Regions from separate parts of the Pseudomonas sp. NPDC087336 genome, predicted to be linked through region 1. Evidence: predicted binding sites of a transcription regulator. Region 1 holds the regulator's gene; each other region holds the start of a gene.
The links. Region 1 encodes FliA, which starts transcription of late flagellar genes. Its sites were predicted from a motif close to CTAAAGTTTNNNNNNNNNNNGCCGNTAA; they were not measured.

Region 1 (7,488 bases):
GGCTTTTCCGCGGGCGGTGCGGCCGGGGCACGGGCCGCAGCCGGTGCAGCGGTGGCCGCCGGTGCTTCGGCTTTTGGTTCGGGCGCCTTGGCCACGGGCTTGGGCGCAACCACCTTGGCGGCCGCTGCTGTCACCGGGGCGTTCGCGCCGTTCGCCGCTGTCGCGGTGCCCACGTCGCTGAACTTGCCCTCGCCGTGCAATTCGTCGAGCAGTGCTTCGAATTCATGATCGCTGATCAGATCACTGCCGGCCGCCGCTGCGGCGGGCGCTACCGGTGCCGGCACCGATGCGATGGCCGACTCCAGCGCCTCGACCGCAAAGTTGCCCTTGCCGTGCAGTTGGTCGAGCAAGGCTTCGAATTCTTCGTCGGTGATGTCGCTGCTATCGCCAGCGGCTTGAGGCTCTGGCGGCGCGACGGGCGCCGGGGCCACTGCATCGACGGCGAACTTGCCCTTGCCGTGCAGTTGATCGAGCAACGACTCGAACTCGGCATCGGTGATTTCGTCGTTGGCAGGCACTTCGCTGGCAGGTGCTGGAGCAACGGCGGGCGCCTCGGCCTGGGCCTTGACGGCGTTCAGCGAGTCCAGCAGTTGTTCGAATTCGTTATCGGTAATATCGCCTGAATCGGCTTCAACCACAGGCGCGTCGATCACTGCGGCGACAGCCACCTCATCAGCCGCTTGCGGCTCGGCCAGACGAGCCAGCGCCGCCAGCAACTCAGGCGTTGCAGCCGTGATCGGGCAGCGTTCGCGCACTTCGCTGAACATGCCGTTCACCGCATCCAGCGCTTCGAGGACCACGTCCATCAATTCCGAATCGACGCGACGCTCGCCCTTGCGCAGGATGTCGAACACGTTCTCGGCGATGTGGCAGCACTCCACCAGCTCGTTGAGCTGGAGGAAGCCGGCGCCCCCTTTTACAGTGTGAAAACCGCGAAAAATTGCATTGAGCAAGTCCGCATCATCCGGACGGCTTTCCAGCTCGACCAGTTGCTCGGACAGTTGCTCTAGAATCTCGCCGGCCTCAACCAGGAAATCCTGAAGGATCTCTTCATCGGCGCCGAAGCTCATTAAGGGGGTGCTCCTACAGGTCTAAAAACCCAAAAAACCTGAATTCTAAAAACCCAGGCTGGATAGCAAATCGTCCACATCGTCCTGACCGGACATAACGTCTTCTCTTTTATCGGCATGAATCTGCGGACCTTCACCCTTGGAGAGATGTTTTTGTGGATCTTTTTCTGCAAGCATGGCCGCACGGTCATGTTCGATGCCCGCAAAGCGGTCCACCTGGCTGGCCATCAGCACGAGCTTGAGCAGGTTGCTTTCCACTTCGGTGACCAGTTGGGTCACACGCTTGATCACCTGGCCGGTGAGGTCCTGGTAATCCTGGGCGAGCAGAATGTCGTTGAGGTTGCTGGACACGGCGCGATTGTCTGCGCTGCTGCGCGCCAGGAAACCGTCGACGCGCCGGGCCAGCTCACGAAACTCTTCGGCCCCGACTTCGCGCCGCATGAACCGTCCCCAGTCGGCGCTCAAGCCCTGGGCTTCGTCAGCCAGGCTGTTGACCAGCGGCGTGGCGTTTTCCACCAGGTCCATGGTGCGGTTGGCGGCGGCTTCGGTCAGCTTCACCACATACCCCAGGCGCTCGGTGGCGTCGGTGATCTGTGACACTTCCTCGGCTTGCGGCATGTGCGGGTCAATCTGGAAATTGACGATCGCGCTATGCAGCTCGCGGGTGAGCTTGCCCACTTCCTGATACAGGCCACGGTCACGGGTCTGGTTGAGCTCATGGATCAATTGCACAGCATCGCCGAACCTGCCCTTTTCAAGGCTCGCGACCAATTCGACGGCGTGTTTTTTCAGGGTCGATTCAAAATCGCCCTGGGATGATTCGTTATGCCCCATAGCTCCCCCGTGGCGCAGTTCAACCGATGCGTTCGAAAATCTTTTCGATTTTTTCTTTCAACGCCTGGGCCGTGAAGGGTTTGACTACATAGCCGTTTACGCCGGCCTGAGCTGCCTCGATGATCTGCTCGCGCTTGGCTTCGGCAGTCACCATCAGCACTGGCAGGTGCTTGAGCCTTTCATCGGCGCGCACGTGGCGCAGCAGATCGATACCGGTCATGCCAGGCATGTTCCAGTCCGTCACCAGAAAGTCGATGCTCCCGCTGTTGAGTACCGGAATGGCGGTAGTACCATCGTCGGCCTCGACCGTGTTGGTGAACCCAAGGTCACGCAACAAATTCTTGATGATCCGCCGCATCGTTGAGAAGTCATCAACGATGAGGATTTTCATGTTCTTGTCCAATTCGACCTCCAAGCAGACTAAAACGCGCCCAGCACCTGGACGCGCCATTTCAATCAATCTGGCGAAACACTTGATGACTGTTTGGGTTACAACGGATCGAGACCGGCGCGGTTCATCACCCCACCCGCCGCGTCGCAGTGCCCCCACACTGCCTTCAGCGCGCTCGCCACTCTCCCAGACGCCCCCGCAAACGGGCCGCGCACTGGCTGTGTAACTGGCTGACCCGGGATTCGCTGACCCCCAGGACCTCGCCGATTTCCTTGAGATTCAATTCTTCGTCGTAGTACAGCGCCAACACCAATCGCTCACGCTCCGGCAAATTGGCGATCGCGTCCGCCAGCGCTGCCTGGAAGCGTTCATCTTCCAGATCGCGAGACGGTTCCAGATGAGCACTGGCGCCGTCCTCGTGCAGCCCTTCATGTTCGCCGTCCTGCAACAGGTCGTCGAAGCTGAACAGGCGGCTGCCCAGGGTGTCGTTCAAAATCCCGTAGTAATCGTCAAGACTCAATTGGAGTTCGGCCGCAACTTCGTGATCTTTAGCGTCACGGCCGGTTTTAGCTTCAATCGAGCGAATGGCGTCACTGACCATTCGCGTATTGCGGTGGACCGAACGAGGCGCCCAGTCACCCTTGCGCACTTCATCGAGCATGGCGCCGCGAATGCGGATGCCTGCGTAGGTCTCGAAACTGGCGCCTTTGCTGGCGTCGTATTTGGTCGATACTTCCAGCAGGCCGATCATCCCGGCCTGGATCAGGTCTTCGACCTGGACACTGGCCGGCAGACGCGCCAGCAAGTGATAGGCAATGCGTTTAACCAGCGGCGCGTAACGCTCGATCAGCTCGTACTGCGCGTTACGCGCCGATGCCTTGTAGAGGTTGTAACCGCTGGCGGTCATAGCACCGGTCCTGCCGTTTGCTGCACGAGGCGCTCGACGAAAAACTCCAGGTGCCCGCGCGGGTTGGCGGGCAGCGGCCAGGTATCGACCTTCTGCGCGATCGCCTTGAATGCCAGCGAGCACTTGGAGCGCGGGAAGGCCTCGTAGACGGCGCGCTGTTTCTGCACGGCCTTGCGCACGCTTTCGTCGTAAGGCACCGCGCCGACGTATTGCAGGGCGACGTCGAGGAAGCGGTCGGTGACCTTGGTCAACTTGGCGAACAGGTTGCGCCCTTCCTGGGGGCTCTGCGCCATGTTGGCCAACACGCGGAAACGGTTCATGCCGTAATCGCGGTTGAGCAATTTGATCAACGCATAGGCGTCAGTGATCGAGGTCGGCTCGTCGCACACCACCAGCAACACTTCCTGGGCCGCGCGCACGAAACTGACCACCGACTCACCAATGCCCGCCGCCGTATCGATCACCAGCACGTCGAGATTGTCGCCGATGTCGCTGAAGGCCTGGATCAGGCCGGCGTGCTGGGCCGGGCTCAAGTGGACCATGCTCTGAGTGCCGGACGCCGCGGGAACGATGCGGATGCCGCCAGGGCCCTGCAACAGCACGTCGCGCAATTCACAGCGGCCTTCGATCACGTCGGCCAGGGTACGTTTGGGTGTCAGCCCCAACAGAACGTCGACGTTCGCCAGGCCCAGGTCGGCGTCCAGCAGCATGACGCGCCGGCCAAGCTCAGCCAAAGCCAGGGACAAGTTCACTGACACGTTAGTTTTGCCGACGCCACCTTTGCCGCCGGTCACCGCGATCACCTGTACAGGATGCATGCTGCCCATGTTATTTCTTTACCTTGTTCTGCATTGACGGGGCCACATAACTGGCTGCGCGTTCACAACCGGAACAATGCATGGCAGGCCATCGATGTAGGGTACAAAAACTATTCATTGTGTTACCTCAGCCAACCTGCTTGGTCGGACTGTGGTAGATATCAGCGAACATGTCAGCCATGGCCTCTTCGCTGGGTTCTTCCTGCATTTGCACGCTGACGGCCCGACTGACCAGTTGATGACGACGCGGCAGATGCAGATCATCTGGAATCCGCGGGCCATCGGTCAGGTAGGCCACCGGCAACTCATGGCTGATGGCCAGACTCAACACCTCGCCCAGACTTGCCGTTTCATCCAGTTTAGTCAGGATGCAGCCAGCGAGTCCGCAACGCTTGTAACTGTGATAAGCGGCGGTTAGAACCTGTTTCTGGCTGGTGGTTGCCAGCACCAGATAATTTTTTGACCGGATGCCTCGAGCGGCCAGGCTTTCGAGCTGCATGCGCAGGGCCGGGTCGCTGGCTTGCAGGCCGGCGGTATCGATCAGCACCACACGCTTGCGCAACAAGGGATCCAGCGCCTGGACCAGCGACTGGTTCGGATCGACGTGGGTCACTGGCACATTGAGGATCCGCCCGAGGGTCTTGAGCTGCTCTTGGGCACCGATGCGAAAGCTGTCCATGCTCACCAGGGCAATGTTCTGCGCGCCGTACTTGAGCACGTAACGGGCCGCCAGCTTGGCCAGGGTGGTGGTCTTGCCCATGCCGGCCGGGCCGACCATGGCGATCACACCGCCTTCTTCCAGCGGTTCCATTTCCGGCGTAATGATCATTCGCGCCAGGTGCGCGAGCAACATGCGCCAGGCCTGACGGGGTTCTTCAATTTCACTGACCTGCGCCAGCAGATCCCGCGACAACGGGCCGGACACGCCAATGCGTTGCAGGCGGCGCCACAGGGTCGCCTGGTCCGGGCGGCTGCCCTGCAGCTGGTTCCAGGCGAGGGAGCCGAGTTGCACTTCCATGAGTTCGCGCAGGCTGTTGAGCTCCGAACGCATCGAGTCGAAGACCCGCGTATCAATCGCGGCCGCCGGGGCAGGTGCTGGAGCGGGACGGCGCGCTTCGGCCAGGGTCGGTTCGATCAGCGGTTCGGCAGCGGTCAGGGGCAGGCCGGCAAACAACTGTTGATTGGTGCCCTTGTCGCTATCGCCCTCGCCGCGCAGGCTCAATTCGGCCTGGGCAGTGACGATCCGCGACTGAGTCTTGCGCAGCTCGTCCTCGAGTTCCATGTTCGGCACGCGCGGGGCCAGCGCCGACGGTTGGTAATCCAGGGCAGCCGTAATCTCGACACCACCGGCAATGCGGCGGTTGCCAATGATCGCGGCATCGGCGCCCAGCTCTTCACGAACCAGCTTCATGGCCTGACGCATATCGGCGGCGAAAAAACGCTTAACTTGCATGAATCACTACCTCAGCCGTTGGGCCCTACTGTCGCAACGATGGTCACTTGCTTGTTGTCAGGAATTTCCTGATAAGCCAACACATGCAAACCCGGGACCGCGAGCCGGCCAAATCGCGAGAGCATCGCGCGAACCGGACCAGCTACCAGCAGAATCACCGGTTGACCTTGCATCTCCTGCCGCTGCGCCGCATCGATCAACGAGCGCTGCAGCTTTTCAGCCATGCTTGGCTCCAGCAGAACGCCCTCTTCAGAGCCCTGACCTGCCTTCTGCAGACTATTGAGCAATATTTGTTCCAACCTGGGCTCCAGCGTGATCACTGGCAGCTCGGAGTCAGTGCCTACAATGCTTTGCACGATTGCGCGGGATACGCCGACGCGCACCGCGGCGACCAGTGCGGCGGTATCTTGACTCTTGTTGGCGTTGTTCGCGATGGCTTCGGCAATGCTACGAATGTCGCGTACCGGCACCTGTTCGGCCAACAGCGCCTGCAGGACCTTGAGCAATTGCGAGAGCGACAGCACGCCCGGCACCAGCTCTTCGGCGAGTTTTGGCGAGTTTTTCGCCAGCAATTGCATGAGTTGCTGGACTTCTTCGTGGCCGATCAGCTCGCTGGAGTGCTTGTACAGGATCTGGTTCAGGTGGGTGGCCACCACGGTACTGGCATCGACCACGGTGTAGCCCAGCGATTGCGCCTGGGCGCGCTGGCTGATTTCGATCCACACCGCCTCCAGGCCGAAAGCCGGATCTTTGGCGGTTATACCGTTGAGCGTGCCGTAGACCTGCCCCGGATTGATCGCCAGCTCCCGGTCCGGGTAAATTTCCGCCTCGGCCAGGATCACCCCCATCAGGGTCAGGCGATAGGCGCTCGGAGCCAGGTCGAGGTTGTCGCGGATGTGCACCGTAGGCATGAGAAAGCCCAGGTCCTGGGACAGCTTCTTTCGTACACCCTTGATCCGCGCCAGCAATTGACCACCCTGGTTGCGGTCCACCAGCGGAATCAGGCGATAGCCCACTTCCAGGCCGATCATGTCGATCGGCGTCACGTCGTCCCAGCCCAGCTCCTTGGTTTCCTGGGCGCGGGCCGGCGATGGCAACAGCTCCTGCTGACGCTTGACCTCTTGCAGGGCCTGCACCTTGGCAACGTTCTGTTTTTTCCAGAACAGGTACGCCCCACCCGCGGCCAGGGCGGCCATGGACAGGAAGGAAAAGTGCGGCATGCCAGGCACCAGGCCCATCACCGCCATCAACCCCGCCGCCACCGCCAATGCCTTGGGCGTGGCGAACATCTGCCGACTGATCTGCTTGCCCATGTCTTCGGAGCCCGAAGCACGGGTCACCATGATCGCCGCCGCTGTGGATAACAACAGTGATGGCAATTGCGCCACCAAACCGTCACCGATGGTCAACAGGGCGTACACCTTGCCGGCATCGGCGAAGGTCATGTTGTGCTGGAAGATACCGACCGCCATACCGCCGATCAGGTTGATGAACAGAATCAGCAGGCCGGCGATGGCGTCACCGCGCACGAACTTGCTGGCACCGTCCATCGAGCCATAGAACTCGGCTTCCTGCGCCACTTCCGAACGCCGGGCCTTGGCCTGGGCCTGATCGATCAGGCCGGCGTTGAGGTCGGCGTCGATAGCCATTTGCTTGCCGGGCATCGCATCGAGGGTGAAACGCGCGCTCACTTCGGAAATACGCCCGGCACCCTTGGTCACCACGACGAAGTTGATGATCATCAAGATCGCGAACACCACGATACCTACCACGTAGTTACCGCCGATCACCACCTCGCCGAAGGCCTGGATCACCTTGCCAGCCGCCGCATGACCGTCCTGGCCGTGGAGCATCACCACCCGCGTGGACGCCACGTTCAGCGCCAGCCGCAGCAGCGTCGCCACCAGCAGAATGGTCGGGAACACCGCGAAATCCAGCGGGCGCAAGGCGTAGACGCAGACCAGCAGCACGACGATCGAAAGGGCAATGTTGAAGGTGAAGAACACATCCAGCAG
Region 2 (7,488 bases), on a different contig from region 1:
GGTATATGTCGCCCGATTCTTGTCAGGCAATCGGCCGCCAATGGCCCACCATGTGCTCCAGCTCACCGACCCCCACCAGTTGCAGATCCCCACTTGAACCTGCGGCGCTGGCCAGTAACGTCACCTCACTGGGCAGGCGCACTGGTTTTTTGAATTGCACCGCAATCTCGATATTCGCGGCCGGCAGATGCTCGGCGAGGGCGGCCAGGGTGCGGGCCTTGTTCCAAAGCCCATGGGCAATCGCCGAGGGAAAACCGAACATCCGGGCGCTGGCCGCACTCAGGTGAATCGGGTTGTAGTCGCCGGATACCTTGGCGTACTGGCGGCCGATGTCCGCAGGCGCTGTCCATTGGGCGACCTGCGTCAGTGCCAGCGTTGAGGCCAGCACCTCCTCGACGGGCTCGCCCTCAAGCTTCACCCCTCGGCAAAGCATCTGGCTTTGCGCCTCCCAGAGCGGTCCCAATTGATCATCCAGCGTGGTCACCAGATCGAAGGTCGCGCCCTTCGCATGGGGTTGCAGGTTCTCCACGCACACGCTGGCCCGCACTCGATGGACCCCACCCATGGGCCGCAGCACGCGGATGCGATTGCTCAGGTGAATCAGCCCCAGCAGCGGGAACGGAAAGTCCCGGGCTGTAAGCAATTGCATCTGCAAGGCGAATGCAAGGATGTGCGGATAGGTGGGTGGCAGCAGGCTGTTGTCGGCGAAGCCGCAGACCTTGCGATAGGCCGCCAGGCGCGTTGGATCGACATCGAGCCAGCAGCGCAAGCCCGAATGGGGCAGGGTGGTGCCGGTGATTTTGCGCCGCGTCGCCGCCTGCACATACAGCCCCGGCAGGCTGGGTTCGCGGTTGAGTGTGTGCCAATTGATGATCATGCCTAGGCCCCCAGGACGCTTTGCCCGCAGACACGCAATGCCTGGCCGGTGAACGCGCCCGTGCCCGGTTGCGCGAGCCAGGCCACTGATTCGGCGACGTCTTGCGGCAGGCCGCCCTGGCCCAATGAGCTCATGCGTCGTCCGGCTTCGCGCAGACCGAAGGGAATGTGTGCGGTCATCTGGGTTTCAATGAAACCCGGCGCCACGGCATTGATGCTGATGCCCCGCCCATGCAACAGCGGCGCCCACGCCTGTGCCAGGCCAATCAGGCCGGCTTTGCTCGCCGCATAGTTGGTTTGTCCGCGATTGCCGGCGATGCCGCTGATCGACGCCAACAGAATCACCCGGCCATCGTCGCGCAGGGTGCCACTGTCGAGCAGGGCCTTGGTCAGCACTTGCGGGGCGTTGAGGTTGACGGCGAGCACCGCGTCCCAGAACTCCGGGGTCATGTTGGCCAGGGTTTTGTCCCGGGTGATGCCGGCGTTGTGCACCACGATGTCGATGCCGTCGGGCAACTGTTCCACCAATTCCGTCGCGGCATTCTCGGCGCAGATGTCCAGCGTGATACCACGCCCGCCGAGGCGTGCGGCGAGGGCGTCGAGATCGGCCCTGGCCGGGGGCACGTCGAGCAGGATGACTTCTGCACCGTCACGGGCCAGGGTTTCGGCGATGGCGGCGCCAATGCCCCGCGCAGCGCCGGTGACCAGCGCCTTGCGCCCGGCCAGCGGGCGCGTCCAGTCCGTCACCTGGGTGTCGCAGGCCGTCAGGCCAATCACTTGCCCGGACACGAAGGCGCTTTTCGGTGAGAGGAAAAACCGCAGCGGTCCTTCCAGTTGATCCTCGGCACCCTCGCCCACATGGATCAGCTGCAAGGTGCCACCGCTGCGCAGCTCCTTGGCCAGCGAGCGACTGAAACCTTCGAGGGCGCGCTGGGTGCTGGCGGCGAACGGGTCGCTCAAGGTTCGCGGGTCACGTCCCAGGATTACCAGGTGCGCACTGTGGTCGAGATTTTTCATCAGCGGCTGGAAGAACTCGCGCAGTTGCTTGAGCTGGTCTGCCTGCACCAGGTCACTGGCATCGAACACCACGGCCTTGAGCTTCGGGCCGTGTCCGGGAATCCACGCGGTCGCCATCGAGGGTTCGGTGCCGTAGGAGTAGATCGCGTCCGTCAGGCGGTTGGCGAAGGCGCTGACCTTTTCCGCCAGTGGTCCGCCGCCAATCAGCAAAGCACCTTCGACAGGGCGCAATCGGCCCGCTTGCCAGCGTTCCAGGCGTACCGGCGAAGGCAGGCCCATGGCACCGACCAGTCGATGGCCGATGGACGAATTGGCGAAGTCGATATAGCGGTCGGACATGGAACGCGCTCCAGCAGATGAGGTTCAAAGTGTGGACCATGAATGGCAATCAGTCGTTCGATTCACTGGAAAAGGCCTACGCTTGCGGGTAATGGCCTTCACAGAATAGGAAGCTTTTCATGACTCAGCTGCGTCGCGTCGCGATCATCGGTGGTAACCGAATACCCTTCGCTCGCTCCAACGGGCCGTACGCCACCGCCAGCAACCAGGCCATGCTCACGGCCACGCTCGAAGGCCTGATCGAACGCTACAACCTGCATGGCTTGCGCCTTGGCGAAGTAGTTACCGGGGCCGTCCTCAAGTTGCCGCGGGACATGAGCCTCACACGCGAATGTGTGCTCGGTTCGCGGCTGTCGCCCACTACCCCGGCCTACGACATTCAGCAGGCTTGCGGCACCGGGCTGGAAGCTGCGCTGCTGGTGGCGAACAAAATTGCCCTGGGCCAGATCGACTGCGCCATCGCCGGTGGCGTCGACACCACCTCGGACGCGCCGATCAGTGTCAGCGATGGGCTGCGCAAGATTCTGCTACAAGCCTATCGCGCCAACACCACCGTTGAAAAACTCAAACCCTTCCTGCAGTTGCGCCCCCGGCATCTGATCCCCGAGTTCCCGCGCAATGGCGAGCCGCGCACCGGATTGTCCATGGGCGAGCATTGCGAGTTGATGGCGCAGACCTGGAACATTGCCCGTGAAGAGCAGGATCAATTTGCGCTCGAGAGCCATCAGAAGCTGGCCGCGTCCTATGCCGAAGGTTGGCAAAACGATTTGATGACGCCGTTTCTCGGCCTAACCCGCGACAACAATTTGCGCCCGGACCTGACCCTGGAAAAACTCGCCTCGCTCAAACCCGTTTTCGAAAAAAGCGCAAACGGCACCCTGACTCCTGGCAATTCCACGCCGCTGACCGATGGCGCCTCGCTGGTGCTGCTGGGCAGCGAAGAATGGGCGAATGCACGTGGCTTGCCGGTCCTGGCCTACCTGCGCGATGGCGAGGCAGCGGCGGTGGATTTCGTCAACGGCGCCGAGGGCCTGTTGATGGCGCCGGTGTATGCAGTGCCGCGTTTGTTGGCGCGCAATGGCCTGACCCTGCAGGATTTCGATTACTACGAAATCCATGAAGCCTTCGCCGCGCAAGTGCTGTGCACCTTGAAGGCCTGGGAAGACCCCGAGTATTGCAAAACCCGCCTCGGCCTCGACACGCCGCTGGGCTCGATTGACCGCAGCCGGCTGAATGTCAAAGGCAGCTCACTGGCGGCGGGGCACCCGTTTGCCGCCACGGGCGGGCGCATTGTTGCCAATCTGGCGAAGTTGCTGGATACGGCGGGGAAGGGGCGTGGGCTTATTTCGATCTGCGCCGCGGGCGGTCAAGGGGTGACCGCCATCATCGAGCGTTAACGATATTTGTAGGAGACCGTCTTGCCGGCGAAGGCGTCCTGGAGACCAGTGCAGAATTCAAGGAGGCCTTCGCTGGCAAGCCAGCTCCCACAATAATGTCCGGTGTTGAATAGAGGGGTGACATGGCCTAACGTCGGCCCATCAGCCGTCTCGCAATACAAGGCCAGGCAATGCCGACTAACGGACAGGTTTCTCTCGAACGCAGCATCCCACCCCTCATAACACTGCCGCGTCCGCTGTACGCCCGGGTAGAGAGCCTCAACGCCGGGTCGTGGACGCCGTCCCATCGTCATGACTGGGTGCAGTTTTCCTATGCCATCAGTGGCGTGCTCGGCGTACACACCGCCGAGGGCAGTTTCTTCGCGCCGCCACAGTGGGGTATCTGGATTCCGGCGGACCTTGATCATCAGGTCGTGACCTCGATGCGCGCCGAGATGCGCAGCCTGTATGTGCGTCGCGAGGATTGCGGGTGGGCAGACGGGCGTTGCCGGGTACTGGAAGTGACGCCGCTGGCCCGGGAGCTGATCAAGAGTTTTTGCCTGCTGCCAGTGGAATATCCACAGGGTGACAGCCCGCAAGCGCGGCTGGTGAGTGTATTACTCGATCAGTTGGCGACGTTGCCGGAAGTCGGGTTTTCCCTGCCGTTGCCCCGTCATGAACGGTTGCTGGGGTTGTGCAACGAACTGATCGAAAATCCCGAGCGCAATGTGACCTTGCACGAATGGGCCGAGCGCCTGGGTACGTCGGAAAAAACCCTGATGCGCCTGTTCCAGCGGGAAACCGGGCTGAGTTTTCGTGGCTGGCGCCAGCGTATGCGCTTGCTGTCGTCGTTGAGTCTGCTGGAGGAGGGCGACAGCGTGACCAACGCCGCGCTGGCCTGTGGGTATGACTCGACGTCGGCGTTTATTGCGGCGTTCAAGAGCCTGTTCGGGTTTACCCCGGGAGAATTGTTCCGGCAGTGATGGCCCCATCGCTGGCAAGCCAGCTCCCACAGGGTTTTCACTGTCCTTGTGGGAGCTGGCTTGCCAGCGATTGGCCGCGAAGCGGCCCGAGGGATTGGCGAATCAGGTACGGAAGCGGCGCACCAACCCATCCAGCTCATTGGACAACCCGGCCAGGCTCTGGGAATCCAGGCGCGCCGAGTTCGCCAGTTCCGCCACCAATTGCGCATCGCCATGGATCTGGCTGATGTGCCGGTTGATGTCTTCGGCCACCTGATGCTGTTGCTCCGCTGCAGTGGCAATCTGGGTGTTCATGTCGCGGATCACGTCCACCGACTCGCGGATCTGCCCGAAGCTGTTGCGCGCTTCACCGATGCGCGTCACCGATTGTTGGGACACCTCCAGGCTCGCATGCATCTGTTGGGTCACCTGGCTGGTGCGCTTGGCCAGGTTGCCGAGCAGCCCGTCGATTTCCGCCGTGGAGTCGGCCGTGCGCTTGGCCAGTGCCCGCACTTCATCGGCCACCACCGCAAAACCACGGCCCTGTTCACCGGCCCGCGCGGCTTCGATGGCCGCGTTCAGCGCCAGCAGGTTGGTCTGCTCGGCGATCGAGCGAATGGTCCCCAGGATCGACTGGATGTCATTGCTGTCGCGCTCCAGCTGTTGCATTGACTGGGCGGATTGTTCGATTTCCTGGCTCAGGCGATCGACACTGCTGACGGCCGCGTCAATCTGCTGCTGGCCTTCGCGGGCCTGGCGCTGGCCGCTGTCGGCGGACTCGGCCGCCTGACTGCAGGAACGCGCCACTTCGTTGGCGGTGGCGACCATTTCGTGGAATGCCGTGGACACCATGTCCACCGCCTCGCGCTGGCGCCCAGCGGCTTCGGCCATGTCGCTGGAGACTTGGGTCGAGCTCCTGGAGGTGGCCAGGATGCTGGTCGCGGCGCCACCAATGCTCTGGATCAGGTTACGAATCGCGGTCAGGAACTGGTTGAACCAGTTGGCCAGTTGCGCGGTTTCGTCGTTGCCGCGGATTTGCAGGCTCTTGGTCAGGTCGCCTTCACCTTGGGCGATGCCTTCCAGGCCGTCGGCCACGCTGCGGATCGGTCGCACGATGACGCTGGCGAAACTGGCGCCGACGATGGCGAAGATCACGGCCAGTACCGCGGCGATGATCGCGATCAACCAGGTCAGTTGCGTCGCGGTGCTCATCACATCGCTCTGCTTGATCAAGCCGATGAAGGTCCAGCCCAGTTGCTCGGACGGCCAGACGTTGGCCATGTAGCGCTCGCCATTGAGTTCGACTTCGACCAGGCCTTTGCCGGCCTTGGCCAGTTGCGCGTAGCCCTCGCCCAGGCTGTTCAAGGCCTTGAAGTTGTGTTCCGGTTGCTTCGGGTCGACCAGTACGGTGCCGGAGTTTTCCAGCAACATCAGGTAGCCGGTTTCGCCGAGCTTGATCTGCTTGACCAGTTCGGTGAGCTGTTTGAGCGACACGTCGATGCTGACCACGCCGCCGTTGGTGCCCAGCTTGTTGTCGATGGTGCGTACGGTGCTGACGTAGGACGTATCATTTTCCGCCCAGTAATAGGCTTCGGTACGCAACGGCTTGCCCGGTTTGGCCTGGGCCGCCTTGTACCAGGGGCGCTGGCGCGGGTCGTAGTTGGCCAGTTTGGCGTCGTCCGGCCACGACACGTAACCACCGGCCGCGGTGCCGAGGATGACGTAGGCGTAAGACGGATGGGCGTTGCCCAGGTCTTGCAGGAAGCCGAAGACTTTCTTGTCCATTTCGCCCTGGGGAATGCTGGCGGCGTTGGCGTTCATGTAGGTCTTGAGGCTGTCGTCGGAGTGGGTGATCAGCGGTTGCCGGGCCAGGTACTCGACGTTCTGGCTGATGCCGTCGAAGAACAATTGCATGGCATTGCTGACCTGACGGATTTCGCGACCGCTGTTATCGACGAATTCGTCCTTGGCATCACTGCGCAAGTTCAGCACGACGAGGGTGGCGACCAGTACCACCGGCAAGCAGGCGATGATTGCAAACGCCCAGGTCAGTTTCTGTTTGATGTTCATCCGCGCTCCAGATTTTCTTGTAGGCCCACGCAGTGCAGATGACTCGCGGTTTATTGGCAGCCGTAAACGTTGTTGATCCCGGTTCCCTGAGTGCGGCATCGTTATTGTTGTAAAAACGATTGTCGGACAAATCACTTTGTCACTTAGGACTTCGGCTGTTGACTGCGGAAATTGAGGGCTGTTTTGAAAAATCACGCGAACGGTACGTCGGCACCCCCTCCCCCGAATGGATGGATTGCCGTATAACGAATGACTTTCGCGTGTTTGGTAATAAAGGACCCACAATAAAAGCTGATGAAGACTCCAAAACGCATTGAACCCCTGATCGAGGACGGTCTGGTCGACGAGGTGCTGCGCCCACTCATGAGTGGTAAAGAAGCAGCTGTTTATGTGGTGCGCTGCGGCAACCAGTTACGTTGCGCGAAAGTCTACAAGGAGGCGAATAAACGCAGTTTTCGTCAGGCGGCCGAGTATCAGGAAGGCCGCAAGGTGCGCAACAGCCGACAGGCCCGGGCCATGGCCAAGGGTTCCAAGTTTGGCCGCAAGGAAACCGAAGACGCCTGGCAGAACGCCGAAGTAGCGGCGCTGTTTCGCCTGGCCAATGCCGGTGTGCGGGTGCCCAAGCCGTATGACTTCCTTGAGGGCGTGCTGCTCATGGAACTGGTGGCCGACGAGTACGGTGATGCGGCACCGCGCCTGAATGACGTGGTGCTGGAGCCGGATCAGGCGCGCGAATACCACGCGTTCCTGATTTCGCAGATCGTGCTGATGCTGTGCACCGGCCTGGTGCACGGTGACCTGTCCGAGTTCAACGTGCTGTTGACCCCGACCGGCCCGGTGATCATCGA
Region 3 (7,488 bases), on a different contig from region 1:
TGGCGGCCCTCGATCCTCGGGTGGACGAGCAGGTGGTGCAGGACCAGATGCAGAATCCGCTTCCTTCCGATCCGAGCCTGGAACCGGAGCCGGAAATTGATCAACCTTCGCAAGAACCGGATTCGGGCAGGGAGCAGAGTTTTACCGAAGCCAGGCCCTGACATACAGGCAAAAAAAACGGGCAGTCACCGCAAGGGGCTGCCCGTTTTTTGCTTGAAGCGTTGTCTCAGAAGTCGTCTTTGTCGAAGCGCCGCGCTTCGCGTTGCAGTTGGTAGACGAACCGCTCGACCTGACGTTGCACCAGCCCGCTCATGTTGTGGAAGCGTACGCCGGCGAAGGTGGTGGAAATCTTTTCTTCGAAGTGCAGGTAGCGCAGTTCGACGGGTGCCGTCATTTTGCCGAAGGGCAGGTCGGCGTTGAAACGGTCGTACACCTGACCCAATTGCAGGCTGCCGGTAATGTCGCCTTCAAAGCGCAACTTGCAGCCAGTGGCGGAGATGTCCAACAGCTTGCCACTGATCGCTGCCTTGAGTTTTTCACCGTCCAGGTTGACGTTGACCAGTTGGGCCAGTTTCAAGGCGGCACGGAAAGCATTGCGGCGCTGGTGGTAGACCACTTCATCGGGCAGGGTGCCACGGTAGCAACGGCTGCCGTTGGATTCGTCGATGGTCAGCTGGCCATTGCTTTCCCACGCGATGCGCACGCCTTCATGAAAACCTTCGACTTTGAAGGGTTCGCCGGCCAGCAGGAAACGTTCGCCATCGCGGGGAATCATTTCATCCAGGGCAATCATGTTGCGTTCACGATCAAGGTCCACCAGATAGCTCTGGAAGCGCTGGCTGCGCTCGTGGAACGTGATGATCAGCGGGTCATGGCTGTCTAGCAGCTGGCGCAAATTGCCGGAGATTTCCAGGGGCGTGCTGAGCACCTTGGGTGGCTGCGGAGCATCATCCGCGTTTAAGGCATTGGACACGGTTAATCAATCTCCAGACAAATTTTGACTACGGCAATGGGCATTTTGCCATCATGTTTCGCGTCTTGATAGAGCGTGCTTATCGACAGGCTCAAGCCTGACTAAGCGGGCGTGGTTTCACAAGCCTGGAGAATGATCCGCTGGCGTCATAGAGCGCGGGCTGCTCACCGCCGTTAAGGATTCTCAGCTGGGTGGCCGTGGCGGCCTGCTGTACAAGGATCGACTGCCCATTGTTGGCGTTGGCGGCGTGGCATTGAGCCAGAAGGTCGGTCAGGACATCACTTTGCGTCAGCAGTGCCTGACCCACGCTCGATTGACTGGCCAGTTGCTCCAGACCGCTGCGATTGGTTGGCAGGTTGAGGCTGGCGAGAATCTCGCTGCGTTTGCGGCCATGCTGTTCGAGCTCGATGATCATTGCCTGCTTGCGCGCCAGGATCTCTTCCAGCAATTGCATGTCGCGGCCATGCAAGGCGAGGGATTCGGTGCGCAGTAATTCCAGCAAGTTTTGCGCTGGAGCAAGGTCGTCGTTGATCAGTTGCAGTAAATTGGTGTCGTGCATGGCTGGCCTTGGGGTTTAAGCGTCCAAAAGCCTGGCGCGGGCCGAGGCCTAGCGCTGGGCTTCGAAGTTGAGCAGTTTGCTGGCTACACGGTTGCTGTCGACTTTATAGCTGCCATCGGCGATGGCTGCTTTCAACTCAGCCACGCGGGATTTGTCGACGACAGGCTGATCGCGCAGCGTATCGGTGATCTTCTGCAACTGTTGCGCCTCATTGCTCAGATGTACCGATTCCCCGCTTTTGACGATATTGACCTGTTCGGCGGAGGGGGTAGGCTCGGCAGGCTTACCGGTTTCGGCAGTTTCCCTGGCGGCGTTGGTACGTGTACTGCCCGTGAGTGACGGGGAGCTGTTCAATCGGCTGAAATCGATGACCATGGTAAAAAAACCTCTGGGAATTTGGACGCTTGCCATGTTTTCGGCCATTCCCTGAAAAACTTTAGGCCCATTTATCAAATGAGCTTGCGCGCGCCAGCGCTTGCCGTGCCTGGTACACAGTTTAGGGAACCGCCGAGACCGGCGCCACAATTTCACCCGCAACAAGCCCTACATGGACACTTCCACCTGGCCCGGCGCAATCACCTGTGCCTTGATGACCCGTTTGGAATTGAGGTTCTTGACCCGAATCTGTTCGCTCAGGCCGCCACCGGCCAGTGCCTCGCCGGGCATACGCACGCTGAGCGTACCACTGCGGGCGGTAATCACCACCTGGTCGCCCTTGCGTATCACTTCCGCCTGTTCGATGTGCACCAGGCTGATGACCTGATCGTTGACCATTGGTCGGGTAAGTCGTTGCCCGATGGCCTGGTCCACGGCAATCAGGTAACCCTGGTTGAGCAGGCTGATATCGCGCTCACGTAGCGCGACGTCCTGCGGCTCGACAATGCCGGCTCGGCGCAGTGGCCGGGTGGTCGTGACAACCTCGCGAAACAGGCGTACCTGAGCGGGCACGAAGACTGTCCAGGGCGATGCTCCCTCACAGCGAACCTTGACCGTTACGCGGCCCAAAGGCTTGGCCGGACTCTCCAGCGTGGCTGTCAATTCCTTGTCGCACATCGGCATGCGCAGGCGCGGATCGAGCGGGTTCACCTGGATTTCATAGCGACCTTGGGTTTGACTCGTCGCCAGATAGTCCTCTACGGTGAATTCAAGAAAGCCCTGGGTGACGCCGATAAGCATGTCAGGCAAGGTAACCGCGTTAGCAAGGGCAGGGCTGCCAGCGTTGAACAGGCAAACAGCCGACAACACCCCCAGCCATTGGCGGCAGCGGGTGGTCAAGCGTCGGATTAATGTCGGTTGTGTGTTCATGACAGATCAAAAGCAAGCGCCGTGCCGTTTAGTGATGAAGGCGCGTCGCAACAACACTTAGCGTTGGCGTAGGAGTCAGGCATGGCTGGTGTAATGGATTCGGTAAACCAGCGCACGCAACTGGTGGGGCAGAATCGCCTCGAGTTGCTGTTGTTCCGTCTCGACGGCCAGCAGCTGTATGGGATCAACGTGTTCAAGGTGCGGGAGGTGCTGCAATGCCCCAAACTGACACTGATGCCCAAGTCCAGTCCTGTCGTGTGTGGCGTGGCGAATATTCGGGGAGCGACCATTCCGATCCTTGATCTGGCGATGGCGACCGGCTCCGGTGGCTTGAAGGACAAGAACAACCCCTTCGTGATCATCACGGAGTACAACACCAAGACCCAGGGATTCCTGGTGCGCTCGGTGGAGCGCATCGTCAACATGAACTGGGAGGAGATTCATCCGCCACCCAAGGGCACGGGACGTGATCACTACCTGACGGCTGTGACGCGGGTCGACAACCAGTTGGTGGAAATCATCGACGTCGAGAAGGTGCTGGCGGAAGTGGCCCCCACCCCGGAAGCGATTTCCGCTGGCGTGGTGGATGTCGAAACCCAGCACAAGGCGCTCTCCTTGCGGGTGCTGACGGTCGATGACTCGTCGGTGGCGCGCAAGCAGGTCACCCGGTGCCTGCAAACGGTCGGTGTTGAAGTGGTGGCGTTGAACGACGGTCGGCAAGCGCTGGATTACCTGCGCAAACTGGTCGACGAGGGCAAGAAGCCGGAGGAGGAGTTTCTGATGATGATTTCCGACATCGAGATGCCGGAAATGGACGGATACACCCTCACGGCCGAGATCCGCAACGACCCCCGAATGCAAAAGCTTCACATCATCCTGCATACTTCGTTGTCGGGTGTGTTCAATCAGGCGATGGTCAGGAAGGTCGGTGCCGATGATTTCCTGGCCAAATTCCGTCCTGATGACCTGGCATCCCGGGTAGTCGACCGGATCAAAGCAGCAGACTTCAGCTAGGGGCGTCCGGCCCCCGGCAGTCAACACGATTTTAGAGGCGGCAGCATTGTCTACGGGTAATTTGGATTTCGAACAGTTCCGGGTGTTCCTGGAAAAAGCCTGTGGCATTTTGCTCGGTGAAAACAAGCAGTATCTGGTCTCCAGCCGTCTCAACAAACTGATGGAGCAGCAAGGCATCAAGTCCCTGGGTGAGCTGGTCCAGCGCATTCAGACCCAGCCGCGTAGCGGGTTGCGCGAGATGGTGGTGGATGCGATGACGACCAACGAAACCCTGTGGTTTCGTGATACCTATCCGTTTGAAGTCTTGAAGAACAAGGTGCTGCCCGAGGCGATCAAGGCAAGTCCCGGCCAGCGTCTGCGGATCTGGTCGGCGGCGTGCTCGTCGGGTCAGGAACCGTATTCGCTGTCGATGTCCATCGATGAGTTCGAGCGGTTCAATGCCGGGCAGTTGAGGATGGGCGTGCAGATTGTGGCCACTGACCTGTCCGGCACCATGCTGAACAACTGCAAGACCGGCGAGTACGACAGCCTGGCCATCGGTCGCGGACTATCTCCCGAGCGGCTGCAGCGTTATTTCGACCCCAAGGGGCCGGGGCGCTGGGCCATCAAGGCGCCGATCAAGAGCCGGGTCGAGTTTCGCTCGTTCAACCTGCTGGACAGCTACGCGAGCCTTGGCAAGTTCGACATCGTGTTCTGTCGCAACGTACTGATCTACTTCTCCGCCGAAGTGAAGAAGGACATCCTGTTGCGCATTCACAGCACGTTGAAGCCGGGTGGCTATCTGTTTCTCGGTGCTTCCGAAGCGCTGAACGGATTGCCGGATCATTACCAGATGGTCCAGTGCAGCCCGGGGATTATTTACCAGGCGAAGTGACCGGTTGGTTGCATCAAAAAACGGGAGCCCTCAGGGGTTCCCGTTTTTTATGCCTGATGATTTCTCGCCGATACGGCCTAAACCTGCAGGAGCCGGAAACGGGTGTGACGCGGCAGAAAAGCGGCATCCAGCGGAAACCGCTTGCCGCTTTTCTGTCGCTGCCCTCTGGACCGGTGCCCGCAAAGCCCCGGTTTACGGGGGGTTATGAATTGGCATGACGCTTGCTATGACTATCGTACGAAAAATCAGGTCAGCCGAAGGTTTCCCGCCATGAGCATCAGCTTCGATAAAGCGCTCGGTATTCACGAAAAGGCATTGGGCTTGCGCGCTCAGCGTGCCGAAGTCCTGGCCAACAACATTGCCAACGCCGACACACCGAACTACAAGGCTCGGGACCTGGAGTTCTCGAAAGTGCTCGAGGCGCAGAACGACAAGGCCAAAAATGGCACCTTCGCCTTGAACATGACCAATAGCCGTCATATCGAGGCCCAGGGATTGGGCAATGGCGACGAGTCGCTGATGTACCGTACGCCGATGCAACCGTCGATCGACCAGAACACTGTGGATGCCCAGCTGGAACAGTCGAACTACGCGGAAAACTCGGTCAACTTCCAGGCCAGCTTCACCCTGCTCAACAGCAAATTCAAAGGGCTGGTGTCAGCCCTGCGCGGAGAGTAAGTCATGTCTCTATCCAGTGTTTTCAACATTGCCGGTAGCGGCATGAGTGCCCAGACCACACGCTTGAACACCGTGGCCTCGAACATCGCCAACGCCGAGACTGTCTCGTCGAGCATCGACCAGACCTACCGTGCACGTCACCCGGTATTCGCCACCATGTTCCAGGGCGCTCAAGGCGGTGGCGACTCCCTGTTCCAGAACCAGGACGCGGCCGGTCAAGGCGTACAGGTACTGGGCGTGGTCGAAGACCAAAGCAATCTTGATGCACGCTACGAGCCGAACCATCCGGCCGCCGATGCCAAGGGCTATGTCTACTACCCGAACGTCAACGTGGTGGAAGAAATGGCTGACATGATTTCCGCGAGCCGTTCGTTCCAGACCAACGCCGAAATGATGAATACCGCCAAAACCATGATGCAGAAGGTCCTGACCCTCGGTCAGTGATAAGGGGCGATTCAGATGAGTGTTACCGATACCACCAGTGCTCCGAGCCTCAACGACATCCTGGCCAACTCGTCGATCAAGACCACTACCAATTCCGATAGCCTGGCATCGGCGGCCGGTAGTGCCACGGGCAAAAAGGCCCTGGGCAAGGATGCGTTCCTGCAACTGCTGGTGACCCAGCTGAAAAACCAGAACCCGCTGGAGCCTCAGGACAACGGCGAGTTCGTGGCACAGCTGGCGCAGTTCAGCAGCCTGGAAGGCATCACCACGCTCAACGATACCGTGTCCGGCATCGCTGGCAACTACAACTCGTCCCAGGCGTTGCAGGCTTCGGCGCTGGTGGGGCGTTCAGTCATCGCGCCGGGCGACAAGGCCGTGATCGACACCACGAAGGGCATGACCGGCGCGGTTGTCATACCGCAGTCGGTGGCTGAAGTGGCGGTGAAAATCACCGACAAGGATGGCAAGACCGTCCGCACCCTCACCCTGGACGATCAGCAAGCCGGCACCAGCAGCTTCACCTGGGATGGCAAGGACGATGCCGGTAACGTCGTTGATTCGGGTACTTATACCTTTGCGGCGAACACCACCATCGATGAAAAGGGCGTGGCGCTGGTCACCAACCTGCCGGCAACGGTCAACAGCGTGACCATCAGTCAGACCGGCGGTGAGTTGATGCTCAACCTGGCCGGGCTCGGCAGTGTCGCCCTGTCCAAAGTGCAAACCATTGGTATATAGAGCCGATTAACGCGGCACAAAAGGAGTGGAATATGTCTTTCAACATCGGCCTTAGCGGTCTCTATGCTGCCAACAAACAATTGGACGTCACTGGTAACAATATCGCCAACGTGGCAACCACCGGCTTCAAGTCGTCCCGCGCAGAATTCGAAGACGTGTACTCGGCGACCAAACTGGGCACGGGCAGCAAGGTCGTCGGCAGCGGCGTGCGCCTGGCCAACGTTTCCCAGCAATTTACCCAGGGCGATATCAGCGCCACCGGTAACGTACTGGACATGGGCATCAATGGCTCAGGCTTCTTCGTCTTGAACAACAGCGGCTCGCTGTCCTATACCCGTGCCGGTACGTTCAAGGTCGACAAGGAAGGCTACGTTACCAACAGCGATGGTACCGCGCGCCTGCAAGGCTACGGTGTGGATGCCAATGGCAAGATTGTCAACGGTGTATTGACTGACCTGCGCATCGACACCTCCAACCTGGCGCCGAAATCCACCACCACGGTGTCGTCGACGATCAACCTGAACTCTACGGCTCCAGTGATCGATCAGACGGTGGCGACCAACAAGTTCGACCCAAGCAAGGCAGAGACCTTCAGCAAGCAGTTCAGTACTCCGGTATTCGACACTCAGGGCAACCAGCACACCATGGATCAATACATGGTCAAGACTGGTCCGAACACGTGGGATACCTATACCCTGATCGACGGTCGCAATCCGGACGGCAGCGACCCGACAAACGCGGCGACACCGCCAATCGCTTCGACGATGACCTTCGACACATCGGGCAAGTTGGTGTCGGTCAGCACGCCGGTTCCACCCACCGTGCCTCCGACCGTTCCAGCGCCTGGCCCGGTGATCAGTAATGAACTGAAAATCACCAACTGGACCCCGGGCTCGGTCAAGG
Region 4 (7,488 bases), on a different contig from region 1:
GGTTCCGGCGCGAAGTCGGCGTGCAGCTGGCGCGCCAGGTCGCCGATCTCGTCGTTACGCTCGGTGGCCGGGGTGTATTCGTCGATGTTGCGCAGCCACAACCGCAATTGCAGCAGCGGCGTGGAGAGGTATCGACCCATGCGCAGGCTCAAGGCCAGGGACAGGGCCAGCAGGATCGCGCTCAAAATCCCCATGCTTTGCAGGCTGATGGTCATCGGCTGCTGGAACTGATCCATGTCCAGGCTGATACGCAGCTGACCGGCGGTCACGTCCTGGAAGGTGATCTTGCTCTGGTAGATGCCTTCCGCCTCGCCCAGCAGGCCGTGCTTGGGACGCTGGCCGGCCTCGGCAAGGATCCGGTTATCCATGCTGTAGATGGCGGCGTGGGCCACCAGCTTGTTCTTGGTCAGGTTGTTGAGCAGGACGTTGAGGCTGAGGATGTCGTTGGACACCAACAGCTCGGTGGCGGAGGAGGCCGTCTGCATGGTCAGGCTTTCACCCAGCGCATCCGCTTGCTCGTGCATGGCCTGCTTGAACTGCAAACCCATCACGCAGGCGTAGATCACCAGGGCCAGGGCGACCAGGATCACGTTATGGCTGGCAATGCGCAATGCAATCGGTACACGGCGGTGGCGCAGTGCACGGAAGATCAGCAGAAAGAAGTTATCGGTTTTTACTGGCGTGGGCCGGTTCACTTGAGCTCGGCTCTTTTGTCCGTGAAGTTGACGCGCAGTATAGCGACAGGCCCTAGACCGTCAAAGCGCTCACGGTGCCCGATGGTCACTGAATGTGGGTAGAATGCGGTTTTTTTCCACCTGCGGGGGTGCGCCTTGCGCGAAATCGTCCTGATAAACATCACGGGAGTCGACCGTCCGGGTCTGACTGCGGCCATTACCGGCGTTCTGGCCCAGGGTGGTGTGAACATTCTCGACATCGGTCAGGCGGTGATCCACGACACCCTGTCGTTCGGCATCCTGGTTGAAATTCCTGATACCGAACAAGGCAAGTCGGTGCTCAAGGACATCCTGTTCAAGGGCTATGAGCTTGATCAACAGGTGCGGTTCACACCGGTGTCCGAAGGGGATTACCAGCAGTGGGTTGGCAACCAGGGCAAAAAACGCCACATCGTGACCCTGCTGACTCGCAAGGTCACCGCCGGCCAATTGCAGGCCGTGAGCTCGATCACCGCCAAATATGGCCTGAACATCGACCACATCGATCGCCTGTCCGGGCGCATGCCTTTGGATACCCCGGCCGATAAAGGCAAGGGTTGCATTGAGTTCTCCGTACGTGGCGAGGCGGCTGATCCGCAGGCACTGCGGGCCGAATTCCTCAGTGTGGCGCAGGAACTGAACGTCGACATCGCCTTCCAGGAAGATTCGCTGTTCCGTCGTAACCGCCGCCTGGCGGTGTTCGACATGGACTCGACCCTGATCGAAGCCGAAGTCATCGATGAGCTGGCCAAGGCGGCAGGCGTGGGTGACAAGGTTTCGGAAATCACCGAGCGGGCGATGGCCGGTGAACTGGACTTCCGCGCCAGCTTCAAAGAGCGCCTGGCGTTGCTCAAAGGCCTGGACGTGGGCGTGCTGGACTCGATCGGAGCCTCGCTGCGCTTGACCGAAGGCGCTGAAACCCTGTTCGCCGAACTCAAGCGCCTGGGTTACAAGACCGCCATTCTGTCGGGTGGCTTCACCTACTTCGCCAAGCAGTTGCAGGCCAAGCTAGGCATTGACTACGTGTTCGCCAACGAGCTGCAAGTGGTCGACGGCAAGGTGACCGGCGTGGCGATCGAGCCAATTGTCGATGCGCAGCGCAAGGCTGATTTGCTCAAGGAACTGGCACACAAGGAAGGCTTGCGTCTGGAGCAGACCATTGCAGTCGGCGACGGAGCCAATGACTTGCCGATGCTGGCGATTGCCGGGTTGGGCGTGGCATTCCGCGCCAAGCCGCTGGTCAAACAGTCGGCCAAGCAGGCAATTTCCACCCTGGGGCTGGATGGTGTGCTGTATCTGCTGGGCTTCCGCGATCGCGACGGCCAGCTCTAACAGCACCACAAAACCATGTAGGAGCTGGCTTGCCAGCGAAGGGGCCCTCAAGGACTCCATCGCTGGCAAGCCAGCTCCTACAGGTTTGGGGAGCGCGATCAGGCCTTCGGCAGACCCATCCCCTGACCCATCCGCACCGGCGAACCCGCCACCAGTTCTTCAGCCCACTTCACCTGATCCGGCCCGAACAGCACGACAGCGGTCGAACCCAGTTTGAAGCGGCCCAGTTCCGCACCTTTTTCCAGATGGATCGGCGCGCGTGCGGCTTCGTCGTAGCGGAAGGTTTTCAGCTCGCGTTTGGGTGGCGTCACCAGCCCGGCCCACACGGTTTCGATCGAAGCTACGATCATCGCGCCCACCAGCACCACGGCCATCGGCCCGCGTTCGGTGTCGAAAATGCACGCCACGCGCTCGTTGCGGGCAAACAGTTCCGGAACGTTTTCAGCGGTGGTCTGGTTGACCGAGAACAGGCGGCCCGGGATGTAGACCATCTCGCGCAGGGTGCCGGCCAGTGGCATGTGCACGCGGTGGTAATCTTTCGGCGACAGATAAATAGTCGCAAAATCACCGCCCATGAACGGCGCGGCATTCGCCGCATCGCCACCCAGCAGTTCCAGCACGCTGAAGCTGTGGCCCTTGGCCTGGAAGACACGACCGTGCTCGATCGGACCGAGCTGGCTGACTGCGCCGTCCGCCGGGCTGAGGATTGAGCCAGGCGTTTCGTCCAGCGGGCGAGCGCCGTCTTTCAAGGCACGGGTGAAGAAAGCGTTGAAGTGCTCGTAGGCGGTCAGGTCTTCGACCACTGCCTCGGACATGTTCACCTGGTAACGCTTGGCGAACCAGGCGGTGAACGCATTCTTGAACCAGCGCACGCGGCATTCGGCGATGCAGCCGGCCAGTCGCGAGAGCAGGTTGTGGGGCAGCAGGTATTGGCTGACGATAAACAGACGCTTGTTCATTAACTGTCCTTAAAACCTTAAATCTCTACGGGCGTGTCGGGATGGTTACCCCATTCGCCCCAGGAGCCGGCGTAGCCCTTGACCCGCGGATAACCGAGAGCCTTGGCCACCAGATAGGTGAAGCCAGATCGATGGTGAGTCTGGCAGTGGGTAATCACTTCTTTGTCTTTGCTGATGCCGAGCTGTTCGAGGATCTGCGGCATGTCGGTACGGATGCGCAGGTTGCGCGCCTTGTCCATGCCCGCAGTCCATTCGAAATTCACCGCGCCAGGGATGTGGCCGCCCTTGGCCGCCAGGACTTTCTCGCCGGAGTACTCCAGCGGACCGCGTGCGTCCCAGATTGCCAGGTCGGCAGCGCCGAGACGACTTTGCAGGTATTCGCGGGTAGCGGTGGGTTCGTCGTGCAGGGTCAGCGCAACCGGGCCGCCAGCGGATGGCGGGATCTGGATCGACATGGGCATGCCCTCTGCCAGCCAGGCCGTCAGACCACCGTCGACGTAGTGATACTTGCTGTGCCCAATGACATCCAGCAGCCAGATGAAGCGCCCGGCCCAACCGCCGCCTTCGTCGTCATAGACGACATAGACGGCATCGGGGTTGTGCCCCAGCTCTCCAAACAAGGTTTCGAGTGCTGCCTGCGGCGGCATCAGTCCCGGGGCGGGCGCCTGACCCAGCTGCGTGCGTTTAGGATCGACAAAGCGCGCGCCGGGAATGTGTCCTTCGGCGTAGCGGGCGGGACTGGTCAAGTCCACCAGAATCAGTTCGCGGGCGTCGAGGCGAGGGAGCAAGTCGCTCGGCTCGATCACCAGCGGCAAGCCAGAGAAGTCAGACATGTGAGGTCTCCAGAGCACAAAAGGGGGGATTGTAGCGCAGCCTTATTGGCCGCGCTGGCTAAAGCTGTGTAGCGCTTTTTCGATGCATTGTGCGGTTTTGCCGAAGGCTTGCACGGTGATGTCCGAGAACGGCCGGCCACCCTGGTCTGCCACGACGATCATGATCACCCGCCCATTGTTGAGCAGCGAACGCAGCAACAGGTGTTCGCCGCTGAACTGGCTGCGCAGGTTGTTGGGCAGCAACGCGGAAAATTGCGCGTTGTTCAGGGGCGTGAGGCGGACCTGGGCCTGTTGCGAGAGCAGGCGTTGCAGTACCGGGCTTTGACTGACGGCAAAGTTCAGGCCAGCCACTTCGTCTGGCAAGCCGGCTGTCTGGTGCACGCGCAGCTGTGAGTGGGTGCGATCGGCCATCAGGATCATCACCCTGCGCATGCCACAGGCAACCAGTGCGTCGCGGGCAGTGGTAGTCAGGTGGATGGCATTGGTGAAGCGACTCGGCTCGACCAACAACTCGGCGCATTGCTTGCGCCACTTCGCCAGGTCTTCGGCGGTGGGGGCCGGGGCTGGCAGCAAACCGGCATTCACAGGGTTCGTGCCCCATGGCCAGATCAGCGCCACAGCGGGATGCCAGAGGTCGGGCATGGCGTGGTTACGCGCGCTGTTGGCGGCTTGCTGGTGCAGTTGTTGTTGCACCTGGTCCATCGGTATTTGCAAATAGAGGCTGGTCAGGTACTGCCAGCGCTCACTGTGCGGACTGTCCCAGGCCTGGTGCGCCGAGAGCGCCAGGCCGTTGGCCAACAGCACCGTGTTGGCCGGTTGATTGAGCCAGCGGCGCAGGGTCGGGTCGTCATCCAGACGGTTCTGCTGGCGTAGCGGATGCTCGCTGTCACGGGCAATGCGCAGGACTTTGACCAGTTCCCGTTGCTCGGTGAGCAGCAGTCGATACCCCTGTTGCACCCAGATTGGCAGGTGCCACAGATTTACCAGGGCCAGGCCGATTTCCAGCAGGCGAGCGCCAAACAGTTGCTTTTCGACGGTGCGCGCCGATTCGCCTTTATGAATGACCCGCAGCTCCCAGTCTTCGAGCAGGTGCGGATGGGTCAGGGCCAGGGGCCACAGCGGCGATAGAAACAGCAGGCTGCCCCAGTGGATGTCCTGCCACAGGCGGGCCAGGCGGCTGGCAAAAAAACCGTTGGCCTGTTGGCTGGCGTGTTGGCTGATCAGCTGCAACTGGCGCAGGGCTTTCGGAATCTCACCCTGGGGCACGGCGGGCAGTCGCGCGAGCAACTCCTCGGTGCGCTTCAAGCCGAGACGGTTGATGGCGACCTCAAGATTTTCCGCCGGCTCGGTCATGCCGCCATGGCTGTACCGGTTGGCCTCGCGAATCACGCTCAAGGCCAGGGCCGGACTGTCCTGCATCAAGTCGGCGATCTTGCGCACAGAGCTGCGGCTATCGCGCATGGCCCGGCAGACACGGTCATGACTGGCCTGTGGAACCGGCAGGCGCACGCCGTCGAGAAGCTTGGTCCAGCCTTCGAGGGTGGTCGGTGCGGGTGTCGGGGCGTTTGTTTGTTTAGCCATGTCTGTAGGCGATCATCGTCAACAATACCTGTGCCCCGAGGGGGTCAAATTAGCTTTTCGCCTGAACTGGCTATAGTCTGGCGCAGTTTTGCCGATAAGTAGAAGAAGAGATTTTTTAACTTCCGAATATGACCTTGAACCCGACTCAGTAAGTGCTCTCCTACCTATGGCTAAAATTATCGGCATCATCGTCGTATTCGCGAGCGTGCTCGGCGGATACGTGCTCTCCCATGGCAAGATTGCCGCCCTGATCCAGCCTTTCGAGGTCATGATCATCGGTGGTGCGGCCCTCGGTGCATTCCTGCAGGCCAACCCCGGCTACATGACCATGCACGTGCTCAAGAAGTCCCTGAGCATGTTCGGTTCGCGTTTCAGCCATGCCTTCTATCTTGAAGTGCTGGGCCTGATCTACGAGATTCTCAACAAGAGCCGCCGCGAAGGCATGATGGCCATCGAAGCGGATATCGAAGATGCCGCGGCGAGCCCGATCTTCGCCAAGTACCCGACGGTCCTCAAGGATGAGCGCATGACCGCGTTCATCTGTGATTACCTGCGCATCATGTCCTCCGGCAACATGGCGCCCCATGAGCTGGAGGGCCTGTTCGACATGGAGCTCTACAGCCTCAAGGAAGACCTGGAGCACCCGTCCCACGCGGTGAACGGTATCGCCGACGCCATGCCCGGTTTCGGTATCGTCGCGGCGGTCCTGGGTATCGTGGTGACCATGGCCTCGCTGGGTGAAGGCGACCAGAAGTCCATCGGCCTGCACGTCGGTGCGGCACTGGTGGGTACCTTCTTCGGTATTCTCGCGGCCTATGGCTTCTTCGGCCCGCTGGCGCATTCCCTGGCCCACGATGCCAAGGAAGAACTGAACGTCTACGAAGCCATCAAGGCCTCGCTGGTGGCTTCCGCTTCCGGCATGCCGCCATCGCTGGCCGTGGAGTTCGGGCGCAAGGTCCTGTACCCGGCACACCGTCCTAGCTTCGCCGAGCTGGAACAAGCGGTTCGCGGTCGTTAAGCCATGGAGAACAATCAGCCGATAATCATCAAGCGCGTCAAGCGCATCGCCGGCGGGCATCACGGGGGCGCCTGGAAAATCGCCTTCGCCGACTTCGCCACGGCGATGATGGCGTTCTTCCTGGTATTGTGGCTGCTGTCCACCGCCACCCCGGAACAGAAGATCGCCATCGCCGGCTACTTCAAGGACCCGATCGGCTTCTCCGAAAGTGGCACGCCGTACATCATCGATCTGGGCGGCACGCCGACCATGGCGCCGGAAAACACCCTCAACCCCGAGATGAAGACCCAGCCGCAGCCGGACAAGGTGACGGTCGACGTCGAACAGGTCGAAGGCATGGCCGAGATGGTGGAGAAGGAGCGCCTGGAACTGCTGCTGCAAGAGCTGCAGAACAAGGTCGAAGAGAACCCGCAACTGCAGAAATTCAAAGACCAGATCTTGTTCGAGATCACCCCGGACGGTTTGCGTATCCAGATCGTGGACGCCGAGAACCGGCCGATGTTCGACTCGGGCTCGGCGCGCCTGAAACCCTATTTTGAAGACATCCTGCTGGCCATGGCCGACACCATCAAGGCCGTGCCGAACAAGATCAGCATCAGCGGCCATACCGATGCCAAGCCTTACAGCGGCACCGGTGAATTCGGGAACTGGGAGCTTTCGGCCAACCGTGCCAACGCCGCGCGCCGTGCGTTGGTGGCGGGCAGCTATCCCGATTCGCAGGTGGCGCGCGTTGTCGGTTATGCCTCGTCGGCCCTGTTCGATCGCGAGCATCCGTTCAACCCGGTCAACCGTCGTATCGACATCGTGGTGCTGACCAAGAAGGCCCAGCGTGCCATCGAAGGATCGCAAGGCGCAGAGCCTGCTCCGGATGCACCGCAAGGTTCCGCCACTCCGGGAGCAACACCGACTGCACCGGTCGACCCGAACGCGTTACCGGCGGACAAGCAGCCGCTGCCGGCCCACGAACTGCGTGAGCGCTTGAACCTGTTCGATGACCCGGCACCGAAGCCGGGTGAGCCGGCCAAGCAGTGACCTGCGAAAAAGCCGACGGT

Region 2: ACIO0C_RS17375 (methyl-accepting chemotaxis protein) is a predicted target of FliA. The motif match lies at 5,451-5,478, and genes of this name have one in related genera.
Region 3: flgM (flagellar biosynthesis anti-sigma factor FlgM) is a predicted target of FliA. The motif match lies at 1,945-1,972, and genes of this name have one in related genera.
Region 4: motA (flagellar motor stator protein MotA) is a predicted target of FliA. The motif match lies at 5,489-5,516, and genes of this name have one in related genera.

Annotation. Positions count from the first base shown of each region.
Region 1 is NZ_JBIUYA010000004.1:282,800-290,287, reverse strand. Features, by position in the region: gene ACIO0C_RS06315 (chemotaxis protein CheA) at 1-1,070, opposite strand, end outside; gene ACIO0C_RS06310 (protein phosphatase CheZ) at 1,116-1,904, opposite strand; gene ACIO0C_RS06305 (chemotaxis response regulator CheY) at 1,924-2,295, opposite strand; gene fliA (RNA polymerase sigma factor FliA) at 2,462-3,202, opposite strand; gene fleN (flagellar synthesis regulator FleN) at 3,199-4,029, opposite strand; gene flhF (flagellar biosynthesis protein FlhF) at 4,148-5,473, opposite strand; gene flhA (flagellar biosynthesis protein FlhA) at 5,485-7,488, opposite strand, start outside.
Region 2 is NZ_JBIUYA010000016.1:25,858-33,345, reverse strand. Features, by position in the region: gene ACIO0C_RS17395 (MaoC family dehydratase) at 23-877, opposite strand; gene ACIO0C_RS17390 (3-oxoacyl-ACP reductase) at 880-2,232, opposite strand; gene ACIO0C_RS17385 (acetyl-CoA C-acetyltransferase) at 2,352-3,629, shown strand; gene ACIO0C_RS17380 (AraC family transcriptional regulator) at 3,800-4,591, shown strand; gene ACIO0C_RS17375 (methyl-accepting chemotaxis protein) at 4,694-5,422, opposite strand; partial or broken gene ACIO0C_RS17370 (cache domain-containing protein) at 5,552-6,640, opposite strand; gene ACIO0C_RS17365 (PA4780 family RIO1-like protein kinase) at 6,935-7,488, shown strand, end outside.
Region 3 is NZ_JBIUYA010000063.1:5,448-12,935, forward strand. Features, by position in the region: gene ACIO0C_RS30885 (MFS transporter) at 1-161, shown strand, start outside; gene ACIO0C_RS30890 (flagellar brake protein) at 227-973, opposite strand; gene ACIO0C_RS30895 (flagella synthesis protein FlgN) at 1,065-1,532, opposite strand; gene flgM (flagellar biosynthesis anti-sigma factor FlgM) at 1,581-1,907, opposite strand; gene flgA (flagellar basal body P-ring formation chaperone FlgA) at 2,076-2,837, opposite strand; gene ACIO0C_RS30910 (chemotaxis protein CheV) at 2,919-3,851, shown strand; gene cheR (protein-glutamate O-methyltransferase CheR) at 3,898-4,725, shown strand; gene flgB (flagellar basal body rod protein FlgB) at 4,996-5,403, shown strand; gene flgC (flagellar basal body rod protein FlgC) at 5,407-5,847, shown strand; gene flgD (flagellar hook assembly protein FlgD) at 5,863-6,585, shown strand; gene flgE (flagellar hook protein FlgE) at 6,618-7,488, shown strand, end outside.
Region 4 is NZ_JBIUYA010000028.1:27,897-35,384, reverse strand. Features, by position in the region: gene ACIO0C_RS24100 (AhpA/YtjB family protein) at 1-695, opposite strand, end outside; gene serB (phosphoserine phosphatase SerB) at 831-2,045, shown strand; gene asd (archaetidylserine decarboxylase) at 2,144-3,004, opposite strand; gene ACIO0C_RS24085 (rhodanese-like domain-containing protein) at 3,022-3,837, opposite strand; gene ACIO0C_RS24080 (HDOD domain-containing protein) at 3,880-5,418, opposite strand; gene motA (flagellar motor stator protein MotA) at 5,585-6,436, shown strand; gene motB (flagellar motor protein MotB) at 6,440-7,468, shown strand.